DNA from 3 places in the Streptomyces sp. NPDC014882 genome. Region 1 is predicted to be linked to each of the others. Evidence: riboswitches for the same ligand, from Rfam matches in the RefSeq annotation. Region 1 holds a riboswitch; each other region holds the start of a gene.

Region 1 (3,265 bases):
GGGCCGGGCGTTCGGCGCGCAGGAGCCGTACGTCGAACCGGCCGCGAACGGCCTGGTGCGGGCGCACCTGCCGGTCTCGGTGCGCGGCGACCGGCTCGGGGTGCTGTCGGTGACGCTGCCCGAGGATCCCGCGGACGGTGCGGGCCCCGAGGACGGCGAGAACGGCGAGGGCCCCGAGGCCGGCGAGAACCCCGGGGGCGGCCGGGCGCCGGACGTGGTGGGCGAGCTGGCGGAGGTCGCGCAGGTGCTCGGGCACGAGGTGGTCGTGGCCGGGCGGGCCACGGACCTGTACCTGCGGGCCCGGCGCAGGGAACGGCTCACCCTGGCCGCGGAGATGCAGTGGCAGCTCCTCCCGGCCCGCGCCGGCACCGGTCCCGGATACGCGCTCGGCGCCCAGCTGGAGCCCGCCTACGCCGTCCGCGGCGACAACTTCGACTGGTCCGCGACGGACGGCCGCCTCACCCTGTACGTCAACAACGGCACGGGCGAGGGCACGGAGGCGCCGCTGCTGACGAACCTGGCGGTCAGCGCGCTGCGCAACGCGCGGCGGGCCGGCCTCCCGATCGCCGATCAGGCGGCGCTGGCCGACCAGGCGGTGCACGCGCACTACCGGGGCCACTGCTACCTGCCGGTGCTGATGCTGGAGGTCGAACTCGCCACCGGACGGGCCCAGGTGGTGGACGCCGGCTCACCACGGCTGCTGCGGCTGCGGGCGGGCACCGTCGAACACGTCGGCCTGGACGCCCAGTTGCCGCTGGGCATGTTCGAGGAGACCGACTACGTGGCGCAGCCGTTCCAGGTGGAGCCCGGCGACCGGCTGGTGTTCGTCAGCGACGGCGTCCACCCGGACGCCTCGCCCGGCGGGGGGACGTACGGGGACGCCGCCCTGGCGCGCGCGATCACCGCCACCCGGCTGCTGCCGGCGGCCGAGGCCCCGCATGCCGTGCTGCGCGAACTGGCCGGGCACCGCGACGGATCCGCGGCGGAGGACGACGCGCTCGTGGTGTGCCTGGACTGGCACGGCCGCTGACCCTCCGGGACCCCGCCCCGGGGCACGCCCTCGAAACCCCTCCCCCGGGGCCCCGTCCCCGGGCCTCCGTCTCCGGATCCCGGACCGGCACGGCCGACGACCGGCCGGTGTGACCGGATCGACACCGCCACCGACCGGCGCCCGCCCGGCCCCGGCACGGCCGGTGTGCGCCGGTCCGGCACCCCGCGTCCGCCGTCCGTGCGCCCCCGTTCGCGCTTGTCACCGCCCCGGTCCTCGCACTACTGTCACCACGCCTTGGTGAACGGGAAATCCGGTGTGATGCCGGTGCGGCCCTCGCCACTGTGATCGGGAAGTCCGGCTCCGGCCCTCGCGGGCAGCCACTGGGTCCTCACGGACCCGGGAAGGCGGAGCACGGGCGGTGGTACCCGTCAGCCAGGAGACCGGCCAAGGCGCGTCAACCATCCACGAGGTGCTGGAGAGGGTCTGCTGAGCCATGCACATAGCCGAGGGTTTTCTTCCTCCGGTGCACGCGGTCGCCTGGAGCGTCGCGTCGGCGCCGTTCGTCGTCCACGGAGCCCGGTCGCTCACCCGTGAAGTCAGGGAACATCCCGAGAGCACACTGCTGCTCGGCGCCTCCGGCGCCTTCACGTTCGTCCTGTCCGCACTCAAGCTCCCTTCGGTGACCGGGAGTTGCTCGCACCCCACCGGCACCGGTCTGGGCGCGATCCTGTTCCGGCCGCCGATCATGGCCGTGCTGGGCACCATCACCCTGCTCTTCCAGGCCCTGCTGCTCGCGCACGGCGGCCTGACCACGCTCGGCGCCAACGTGTTCTCGATGGCGATCGTCGGACCGTGGGCCGGGTACGGCGTGTACCGCCTGCTGCGGCAGTACGGCGTGCCGCTGATGGTCACGGTGTTCGCCGGCGCCTTCGTCGCCGACCTGTCCACCTACTGCGTGACCAGCGTGCAGCTGGCGCTGGCGTTCCCCGACCCGAGCAGCGGGTTCCTGGGCGCACTCGGCAAGTTCGGGTCCATCTTCGCCGTCACGCAGGTCCCGCTGGCGGTGAGCGAGGGGCTCCTCACCGTCCTGGTGATGCGTCTCCTCGTGCAGTCCAGCAAGGGCGAGCTGACCCGGCTGGGCGTGCTGGCGGCCGGGCGCCGCGCGTCGGACACGACCGGGGCGGTGGCCCCGTGAAGCGGAACACGAGGATCAACCTCCTGCTGCTGCTCGCCGTGCTCGCGCTCGCGGTGCTGCCGCTGGCCCTGGGGCTCGGCGACCACAAGGAGCAGCCGTTCACCGGCTCCGACAGCGAGGCGGAGACGGCGATCACCGAGATCCAGCCGGACTACGAGCCGTGGTTCTCGCCCCTGTACGAACCGCCGTCGGGGGAGATCGAGTCGGCGCTGTTCGCCGCCCAGGCGGCCCTGGGCGCGGGTGTCCTCGCCTACTACTTCGGGGTGCGCCGCGGCCGCCGCCAGGGCGAACTGCGGTTGCTGGCCCGGCTGGAACGGGAGCGGGACGGTGCCGAGGCGCGGGACGAGGCCGAAGCACGGGACGGGACCGGGACACGCGACGGGACCGAGGCACGGGACGGTGCCGGGGCACGGGACGGTGCCGGGGCACGGGACGGTGCCGGGGCACGGGACGGTGCCGGGGCACGGGATGCCGTGAGCGCGCCCGACGCCGGGAAGTCCCCGCGGGGACGGGTCTGATCGCGCGTGCTGCCGATCGACGCGGCGGCGCACAGCAGTCGCTGGCGCCACCGCCATCCCGTGGACAAGGCGGTGCTGGGGCTCGGCCTCACCCTGCTCGCGATCTCCCTCCCGCCCTGGCCGGGCGCGGCCCTGGTGCTGGTGACGGCGCTCGCCCTGCTGCTGGGTCCGGCGGGGGTGCCGCCCCGCCGGCTGTGGCGCGCCTACCGGGTCCCGCTGGGCTTCTGCGCGACGGGCGCGCTCCCCCTCCTCGTCCAGGTGGGCGGGCCCGACGGGTTCGTGTCCCTGGCCGACGCCGGCCCGGCGCGGGCCGGGGAGCTGATGCTGCGCACCTCGGCCGCCTCGCTCGGCGTGCTGCTGTTCGCGTTCACCACGCCCATGTCGGACCTGCTGCCCCGTCTGGTGAGGGCCGGCGTGCCCGCGCCGGTCGTCGACGTCGCCCTGGTGACGTACCGGATGAGCTTCCTGCTGCTGGACTCGGTGCGCCGGATCCGGGAGGCGCAGGCGGCCCGGCTCGGACACACCGGCCGGGCCGCCGAGTGGCGTTCGCTCGCCGGGCTC
Region 2 (3,265 bases), on a different contig from region 1:
ATGTCGATCAGGCCGCGCTGCGGGATCTCCCACGCCGTGCGGTACAGCGCCCGTACGTCCTCGGGGATCCAGGTGAAGGACTGCACCGAGCCGTTCGCCTCGCGCAGGGCCTCGCGGGTGCGGGCGTCCCACACGCCCAGCTCCTTGAGCTCGCGCACCAGGTAGGAGTTGACCTGGAGGAACTCGCCGGACAGCGTCTCGCGCTTGAACAGGTTGGAGACCTGCGGCTCGATGCACTCGTACACACCGGCGATGGACGCGATGGTGGCGGTCGGCGCGATGGCCAGGAGCAGCGAGTTGCGCATGCCGGTCGCCGCGACGCGCTCGCGCAGCGCCGCCCAGCGTTCCGGCCAGGCGAACTCGACGCCGTAGTGGTCGGGGTGCAGCACGCCCCGGGCGGTGCGGGTCTTCTCCCAGGCGGGCAGCGGGCCGTTGCGCTCGGCGAGGTCGGCGGAGGCCTCGTACGCGGCGAGCATGATCCGCTCGGCGATCCGGGTGGAGAGTTCCCTGGCCTCGGGCGAGTCGAAGGGCAGCCGGAGCTTGAAGAAGACGTCCTGGAGGCCCATCGCGCCCAGCCCGACCGGCCGCCAGCGGGCGTTGGAGCGGCCCGCCTGCTCGGTGGGGTAGAAGTTGATGTCGACGACCCGGTCGAGGAAGGTGACGGCGGTGCGGACGGTCTCGTCCAGCCGCTCCCAGTCGATGACCTCGGCGGCCCCGGGGCGCGTGTCGACGAACGCGCCGAGGTTCACCGAACCCAGGTTGCAGACCGCCGTCTCGCCGTCGTCGGTGACCTCCAGGATCTCCGTGCACAGGTTCGAGGAGTGGACGACGTGGCCCGGTTCGGCGGTCTGGTTGGCGGTGCGGTTGGCCGCGTCCTTGAAGGTCATCCAGCCGTTGCCGGTCTGCGCGAGGGTGCGCATCATGCGGCCGTACAGGTCGCGGGCGGCGATGGTCCTCCTCGCCAGGCCCGCCGCCTCGGCCGCGCGGTAGGCCGCGTCGAACTCGTCGCCCCACAGGTCGACCAGCTCGGGCACGTCGGCCGGGGAGAACAGCGACCACTGCCCGTCGGCGTCGACCCGCCGCATGAACTCGTCCGGCACCCAGTGCGCCAGGTTGAGGTTGTGCGTACGGCGCGCGTCCTCACCGGTGTTGTCGCGCAGCTCCAGGAACTCCTCGATGTCGGAGTGCCAGGTCTCCAGGTAGACCGCGGCCGCGCCCTTGCGCCGGCCGCCCTGGTTCACGGCGGCGACCGAGGCGTCCAGGGTCTTCAGGAACGGCACGATGCCGTTGGAGTGCCCGTTGGTGCCGCGGATCAGCGAGCCGCGCGAGCGGATGCGGCTGTACGACAGCCCGATGCCGCCGGCGTGCTTGGAGAGGCGGGCGACCTGGTGGTAGCGGTCGTAGATCGAGTCCAGCTCGTCCAGGGGGGAGTCGAGGAGGTAGCAGGACGACATCTGCGGGTGCCGGGTGCCGGAGTTGAACAGGGTGGGGGAGGAGGGGAGGTAGTCCAGGCGGCTCATCAGCCCGTGGAGCGCGGCGACCTCGTCGACGCTCCTCGCCGTGTCGTCCTCGGCCAGGCCGCTCGCCACCCGCAGCAGGAAGTGCTGGGGGGTCTCGACGACCTTGCGGGTCAGCGGGTGGCGCAGCAGGTAGCGGCTGTGCAGGGTGCGCAGGCCGAAGTAGCCGAAGCGGTCGTCGGCGTCCGGGTCGACCAGCGCGTCGAGCCGGGCGGCGTGCAGCCGCACGAACGCGGCGGTGCGGTCGGCGATCAGGCCCTCGCGGTGGCCGACGGCGACGGACGTGGTGAAGGAGGTGACGCCCTGGGAGGCGGCCTCGGCGCGGATGCCGATCGTCAGCAGCCGGGCGGCCAGCCGGGAGTAGGCGGGGTCCTCGGAGATCAGACCGGCGGCCGCCTCCGTGGCCAGCTCGCGCAGCTCCGCCTCGTCAGCCCGCGAGGACCGGCCCCGCAGGGCGGCGGCGGCGACCCGGCCGGGGTCGGCGTCCGGGAGGTCGGCGGTCAGCTCGGTCAGGGTCCGCAGCAGTGCGGCTCCGGGACCGTCGGTCTCCGGGGCCGCTGAAGCCGGTTCGGCTGGCGCGATGGTCACGTGGGGCTCTCCCTCGCTCGGCGGGGGCCTTGCGCGGGGCAGGGGGCAGCACACGAGCGCGGGGGCGCGTCGCGTCCACCGGCCCATTCCGCGAGGCCCGGACGTCAGGGCACCCGAACCGGACGGACCGGGTGCGCTGCCGGCAGGTGCTCGGACTGACCAGGCGTGCGCACGGGAACATGCGCGCACGTGAGTACACCGTTGCGGGACAGTTCCGGATTCGCACCGGATTCCCCTGCGGCGACAGCGAGCACGAGCATACATCTTGTGCCGGGCTGCCGAGTGACCCCCAGATGTTGTGTCGGACCGGCTTCGCAGCGTCAACTCCGGGAGGACGCGGGCCCGTCCCGGCGGCACGGGCGCGCACGACGGCGGGCCGCCGGGGACATGCCCCCGACGGCCCGCTGCGGGACGCGGACGACGGTCCTAGTGCCCCGCTGCCGTCCCCGCGGTCGCCGGCGGCAGTTCCACCTGGACGCCCGGGTCGCCGGCGTCCGCCGTGTAGTCCGACGGGGACGTCTCGTCGACGCCCTCCGGAGCCTTCAGCGCCTTCAGGACGAAGGTCAGCACCACCGTCACCACGACGTTCAGGACGAACGCCGTCAGGCCGATGTAGCCGATCTCCCCGATGCCGGGGATCTCCTTCGACGAGCCGCCGAAGTGCGCCTGGGTCGGGGAGGCGACGCCGTACGCCGCGACCGTGCCGTAGAGCATGCCGACGGCCCAGCCGGCCAGCAGGGCCCAGCGGTGGAACCAGCGGGTGAACAGGCCGCCCACCAGGGCGGGGAAGGTCTGCAGGATCCAGATGCCGCCCAGGAGCTGGAAGTTGATGGCGACGGTCTTGTCCATGGTGAGGACGAAGACCAGCGCGCCGACCTTCACCAGCAGCGAGACCAGCTTGGAGACGCGGGTCTCCTCCTTGGGCGTGGCGTCCGGCTTGATGAAGTCCTTGTAGATGTTGCGGGTGAACAGGTTCGCGGCCGCGATGGACATGATGGCGGCCGGCACCAGCGCGCCGATGCCGATCGCCGCGAAGGCCACGCCCGCGAACCACGCCGGGAACATGTCCTCGAAGAGCTGCGGGATCGCCAACTGGCCGTTGGTGACCTTCACCCCGGCCGCGATCGCCATGAAGCCCAGCAGGGCGAGCAGGCCGAGCA
Region 3 (3,265 bases), on a different contig from region 1:
GCGCATCATCCGCACCATGGGCAAGGGCCTGACCGACCTCCAGCCGCAGCAGGGCTTCGCCGCCCAGACCAGCGCGGCCACCGTCATCCTGGCCTCCTCCCACCTCGGCTTCTCGCTCTCCACCACGCACTCGGTGTCCGGCGCGGTGATGGGCGCGGGCCTGGGCCGCAAGGGCGGCGTCGTCCGCTGGTCGACCGCCACCCGGATGTTCGTGGCCTGGGGCCTGACGCTGCCGGCCGCGGCCCTGGTCGGCGCCCTCGCCGAGTACGTGACCGGCTTCGGCGACTGGGGCACGGCGCTCGTCGCGGTGTTCCTCATCGCCTCCAGCGCGGCGATCTGGAAGATCTCGCGGCGCGAGGTCATCGACCACACGCACGTCGTCGGCGGGGACGAGGAGCCGGCCGGCGTGGTCACCACCGCGATCGCCGCCGTGACCCCGCCCCCGGCGGGCACGGTCACCGAGGACCTCACGGCCACCGTCCCGGCGCCGGAGCCGGCCCCGTCGGCCGCCCCCACCGTCACCACCGTCTGAGTCCCGCCCCCACCGGTACGAAGGAAGAAGCAGCATGAAGATCGACTGGGCGGCTCTCGGCTCCGTCTTCGGGGTCAGTCTCGTCGTCACCGTGGCCCTCGTGGCCCTCTTCACCCTCGGCATCATGGGCCTCTCCCGCCGCGAGCGGGCCGCGGCCCAGGGCGGCTCCGCCACCCTGGCCGTCACCGGCGCGTACGCGTGCTTCGCGGCGTGCGCCGGGGCGGTGGCCTACGGGATCTCGCTGATCGTCGCCTGACGGATCGGCACGCACACGCGCGCGTGGGGCGCGGGACGGACCACCGTCCCGCGCCCCACGCGCGTGTGACGGCCGTGACCGGTGATGCGGGGCCGGCGGCGTGTGGGCTTCTGCACACTGTCCCGGCGCAGGTCAACAGTGAGTTGACGGCCCTTCCGGGCCCGTGGTGGACTGCCGGGGCCATGTACGGCGACAGAAGAGGAAGCCGGTGTGAATCCGGCGCGGTCCCGCCACTGTCACCGGGGTAGACACCCCCGGGAGCCAGGAACTCTCGTCGCCGGTCTCGTCGAACCAGGGCGTGGACACCCTGAGTGAGGACATATCGCCATGCTCGGCTGCCGTTCGAGGTACAGCACCAGGTCGTTGCCCGGCCCGTCGGCCGGCTGAGCCGATGGGTGCCGATCGCCGATACGCGTACGGTGCCGCCGCCGGCCTCCTGGGGGACCTGCTCCTCGGCGATCCGCGCCGGGGGCATCCGGTCGCCGTGTTCGGGCGGGCCGCGGCCGGCGTGGAGCGGGTGCTGTGGCGGGACCACCGCGGGTGGGGCGCGCTGCACACCGCCGTGTGCGCCGGTGGCGCCGTGGCCCTCGGGGCCCTCGCCTCGCGTGCCGTACGCCGCTCCCCCGCCGCGTCCGTCGCGCTGACCGGTGCCGCCGCGTGGGCCGTCGTCGGCGGGACCTCGCTGGTGCGGGAGGCCCGGGCCGTCGGGCGGGCCCTGGAGGCGGGGGACGTCGAGGGCGCGCGGGCGCGCCTGCCGCACCTGTGCGGACGGGACCCGCAGGCCCTGGACGCCGACGGGATCGCCCGCGCGGTCGTCGAGTCCGTCGCCGAGAACACCTCCGACGCGGTCGTGGGCGCCCTGGTGTGGGGAGCCGTCGGCGGCGTGCCGGGACTGCTCGGGTTCCGGGCCGTCAACACCCTGGACGCGATGGTCGGTCACCGCTCGCCGCGCCACCTCCGCTTCGGGTGGGCGTCGGCCCGGCTGGACGACGTCGCCGGCTGGCCGGGGGCCCGGCTGACCGCCGTGCTGGCCGCCGTCGCCGGCGACGATCCGCGCGGGGCGCTGCGGGCCTGGCGGGCCGACGCGCGCAGGCACCCCAGCCCCAACGCCGGTCCCGTGGAGGCGTCGTTCGCCGGCGCCCTCGGGGTGCGGCTGGGCGGGACGCTGTCGTACGGCGGGCGCGTCGAGCACCGGCCGGTGCTGAACGGGGAGCGGGGCCGGCCCGTCGTGGTCCGGGACATCGAACGTGCCGCGCGGCTCTCCCGCCGCGTCGGCCTGCTCGCGCTCGGCGTCACCGTCGCCGCGCGCGCCGTGGCCGCGAGCGTCCTCGCGGCGGGAGCGAAGGGGCGTACGTCATGAGCGGGGGTCTCCTCGTCGCCGGCACCACCTCGGACGCCGGCAAGAGCGTCGTCACGGCCGGGATCTGCCGGTGGCTGGTGCGGCAGGGGGTCAAGGTGGCGCCCTTCAAGGCGCAGAACATGTCCCTCAACTCGTTCGTGACCCGTGAGGGCGCCGAGATCGGGCGCGCGCAGGCCATGCAGGCGCAGGCCTGCCGCATCGAGCCGACGGCGCTGATGAACCCGGTGCTGCTCAAGCCGGGCGGCGAGCGGAGCAGCCAGGTCGTGCTGCTCGGCAGGCCGGTCGGCGAGATGAGCGCGCGCGGCTTCTTCGGCGAGACCGGAGGGACCGGAGAGACCGGAGAGACCGGAGGGACCGGGGAAAGCGGAGGGGCCGCAGGGGCGTCCCCCGGGAGCAGGCTGCGCGGCGGACGGCAGGAGGAACTCCTCGGGACCGTCCTGGACTGTCTCGCCGAGTTGCGGGGCACGTATGACGCGGTGATCTGTGAGGGGGCGGGCAGTCCCGCCGAGATCAACCTGCGGCGGACCGACATCGTGAACATGGGGATCGCCCGCAACGCCCGCCTCCCCGTGCTCGTCGTCGGCGACATCGACCGCGGCGGCGTCTTCGCCTCCTTCTTCGGGACCGTCGCGCTGCTCTCGCCGCAGGACCAGGAACTGGTCGCCGGGTTCCTCGTCAACAAGTTCCGCGGTGACGTCTCCCTGCTGGAGCCGGGCCTGGACATGCTGCACGGCCTGACCGGGCGGCGGACCTACGGGGTGCTGCCGTTCCGGCACGGGCTCGGCATCGACGAGGAGGACGGGATGGCGGTCTCCCTGCGGGGCGCCGTCCGGGAGTCGGCCGTCTCCGCGCCCGTCGGCGAGGACGTGCTGCGGGTCGCCGTCTGCGCGGTCCCGCTGATGTCCAACTTCACCGACGTGGACGCGCTGGCCGCCGAACCGGGCGTCGTCGTGCGGTTCGTGGACCGGCCGGAGGAACTGGCCGACGCCGACCTCGTGGTGCTGCCGGGGACCCGGGGGACGGTCCGGGCGCTGGAGTGGCTGCGGGAGCGCGGGCTGGCGGACGCGATCCTGCGCAGGGTCGCCGAGCGGCGGCCCGTGCTGGGCGTCTGCGGCGG

What was found. Region 1 has a riboswitch for cobalamin ahead of ACF09K_RS12130 (energy-coupling factor ABC transporter permease). Riboswitches for the same ligand answer to the same signal wherever they lie in the genome.
Region 2: linked by a shared signal. The riboswitch ahead of ACF09K_RS03795 (ribonucleoside-diphosphate reductase subunit alpha) and the one ahead of ACF09K_RS12130 (energy-coupling factor ABC transporter permease) in region 1 are both predicted to bind cobalamin.
Region 3: linked by a shared signal. The riboswitch ahead of ACF09K_RS29435 (cobalamin biosynthesis protein) and the one ahead of ACF09K_RS12130 (energy-coupling factor ABC transporter permease) in region 1 are both predicted to bind cobalamin.

Annotation. Positions count from the first base shown of each region.
Region 1 covers NZ_JBIBWL010000004.1:187,261-190,525, reverse strand. The annotation lists gene ACF09K_RS12135 (PP2C family protein-serine/threonine phosphatase) at 1-1,030, shown strand, start outside; cobalamin riboswitch at 1,270-1,455, shown strand; gene ACF09K_RS12130 (energy-coupling factor ABC transporter permease) at 1,485-2,186, shown strand; gene ACF09K_RS12125 (energy-coupling factor ABC transporter substrate-binding protein) at 2,183-2,704, shown strand; gene cbiQ (cobalt ECF transporter T component CbiQ) at 2,711-3,265, shown strand, end outside.
Region 2 covers NZ_JBIBWL010000001.1:849,695-852,959, forward strand. The annotation lists gene ACF09K_RS03795 (ribonucleoside-diphosphate reductase subunit alpha) at 1-2,105, opposite strand, end outside; cobalamin riboswitch at 2,229-2,378, opposite strand; gene mctP (monocarboxylate uptake permease MctP) at 2,532-3,265, opposite strand, start outside.
Region 3 covers NZ_JBIBWL010000016.1:110,255-113,519, reverse strand. The annotation lists gene ACF09K_RS29445 (anion permease) at 1-532, shown strand, start outside; gene ACF09K_RS29440 (hypothetical protein) at 567-788, shown strand; cobalamin riboswitch at 947-1,079, shown strand; gene ACF09K_RS29435 (cobalamin biosynthesis protein) at 1,180-2,148, shown strand; gene ACF09K_RS29430 (cobyric acid synthase) at 2,145-3,265, shown strand, end outside.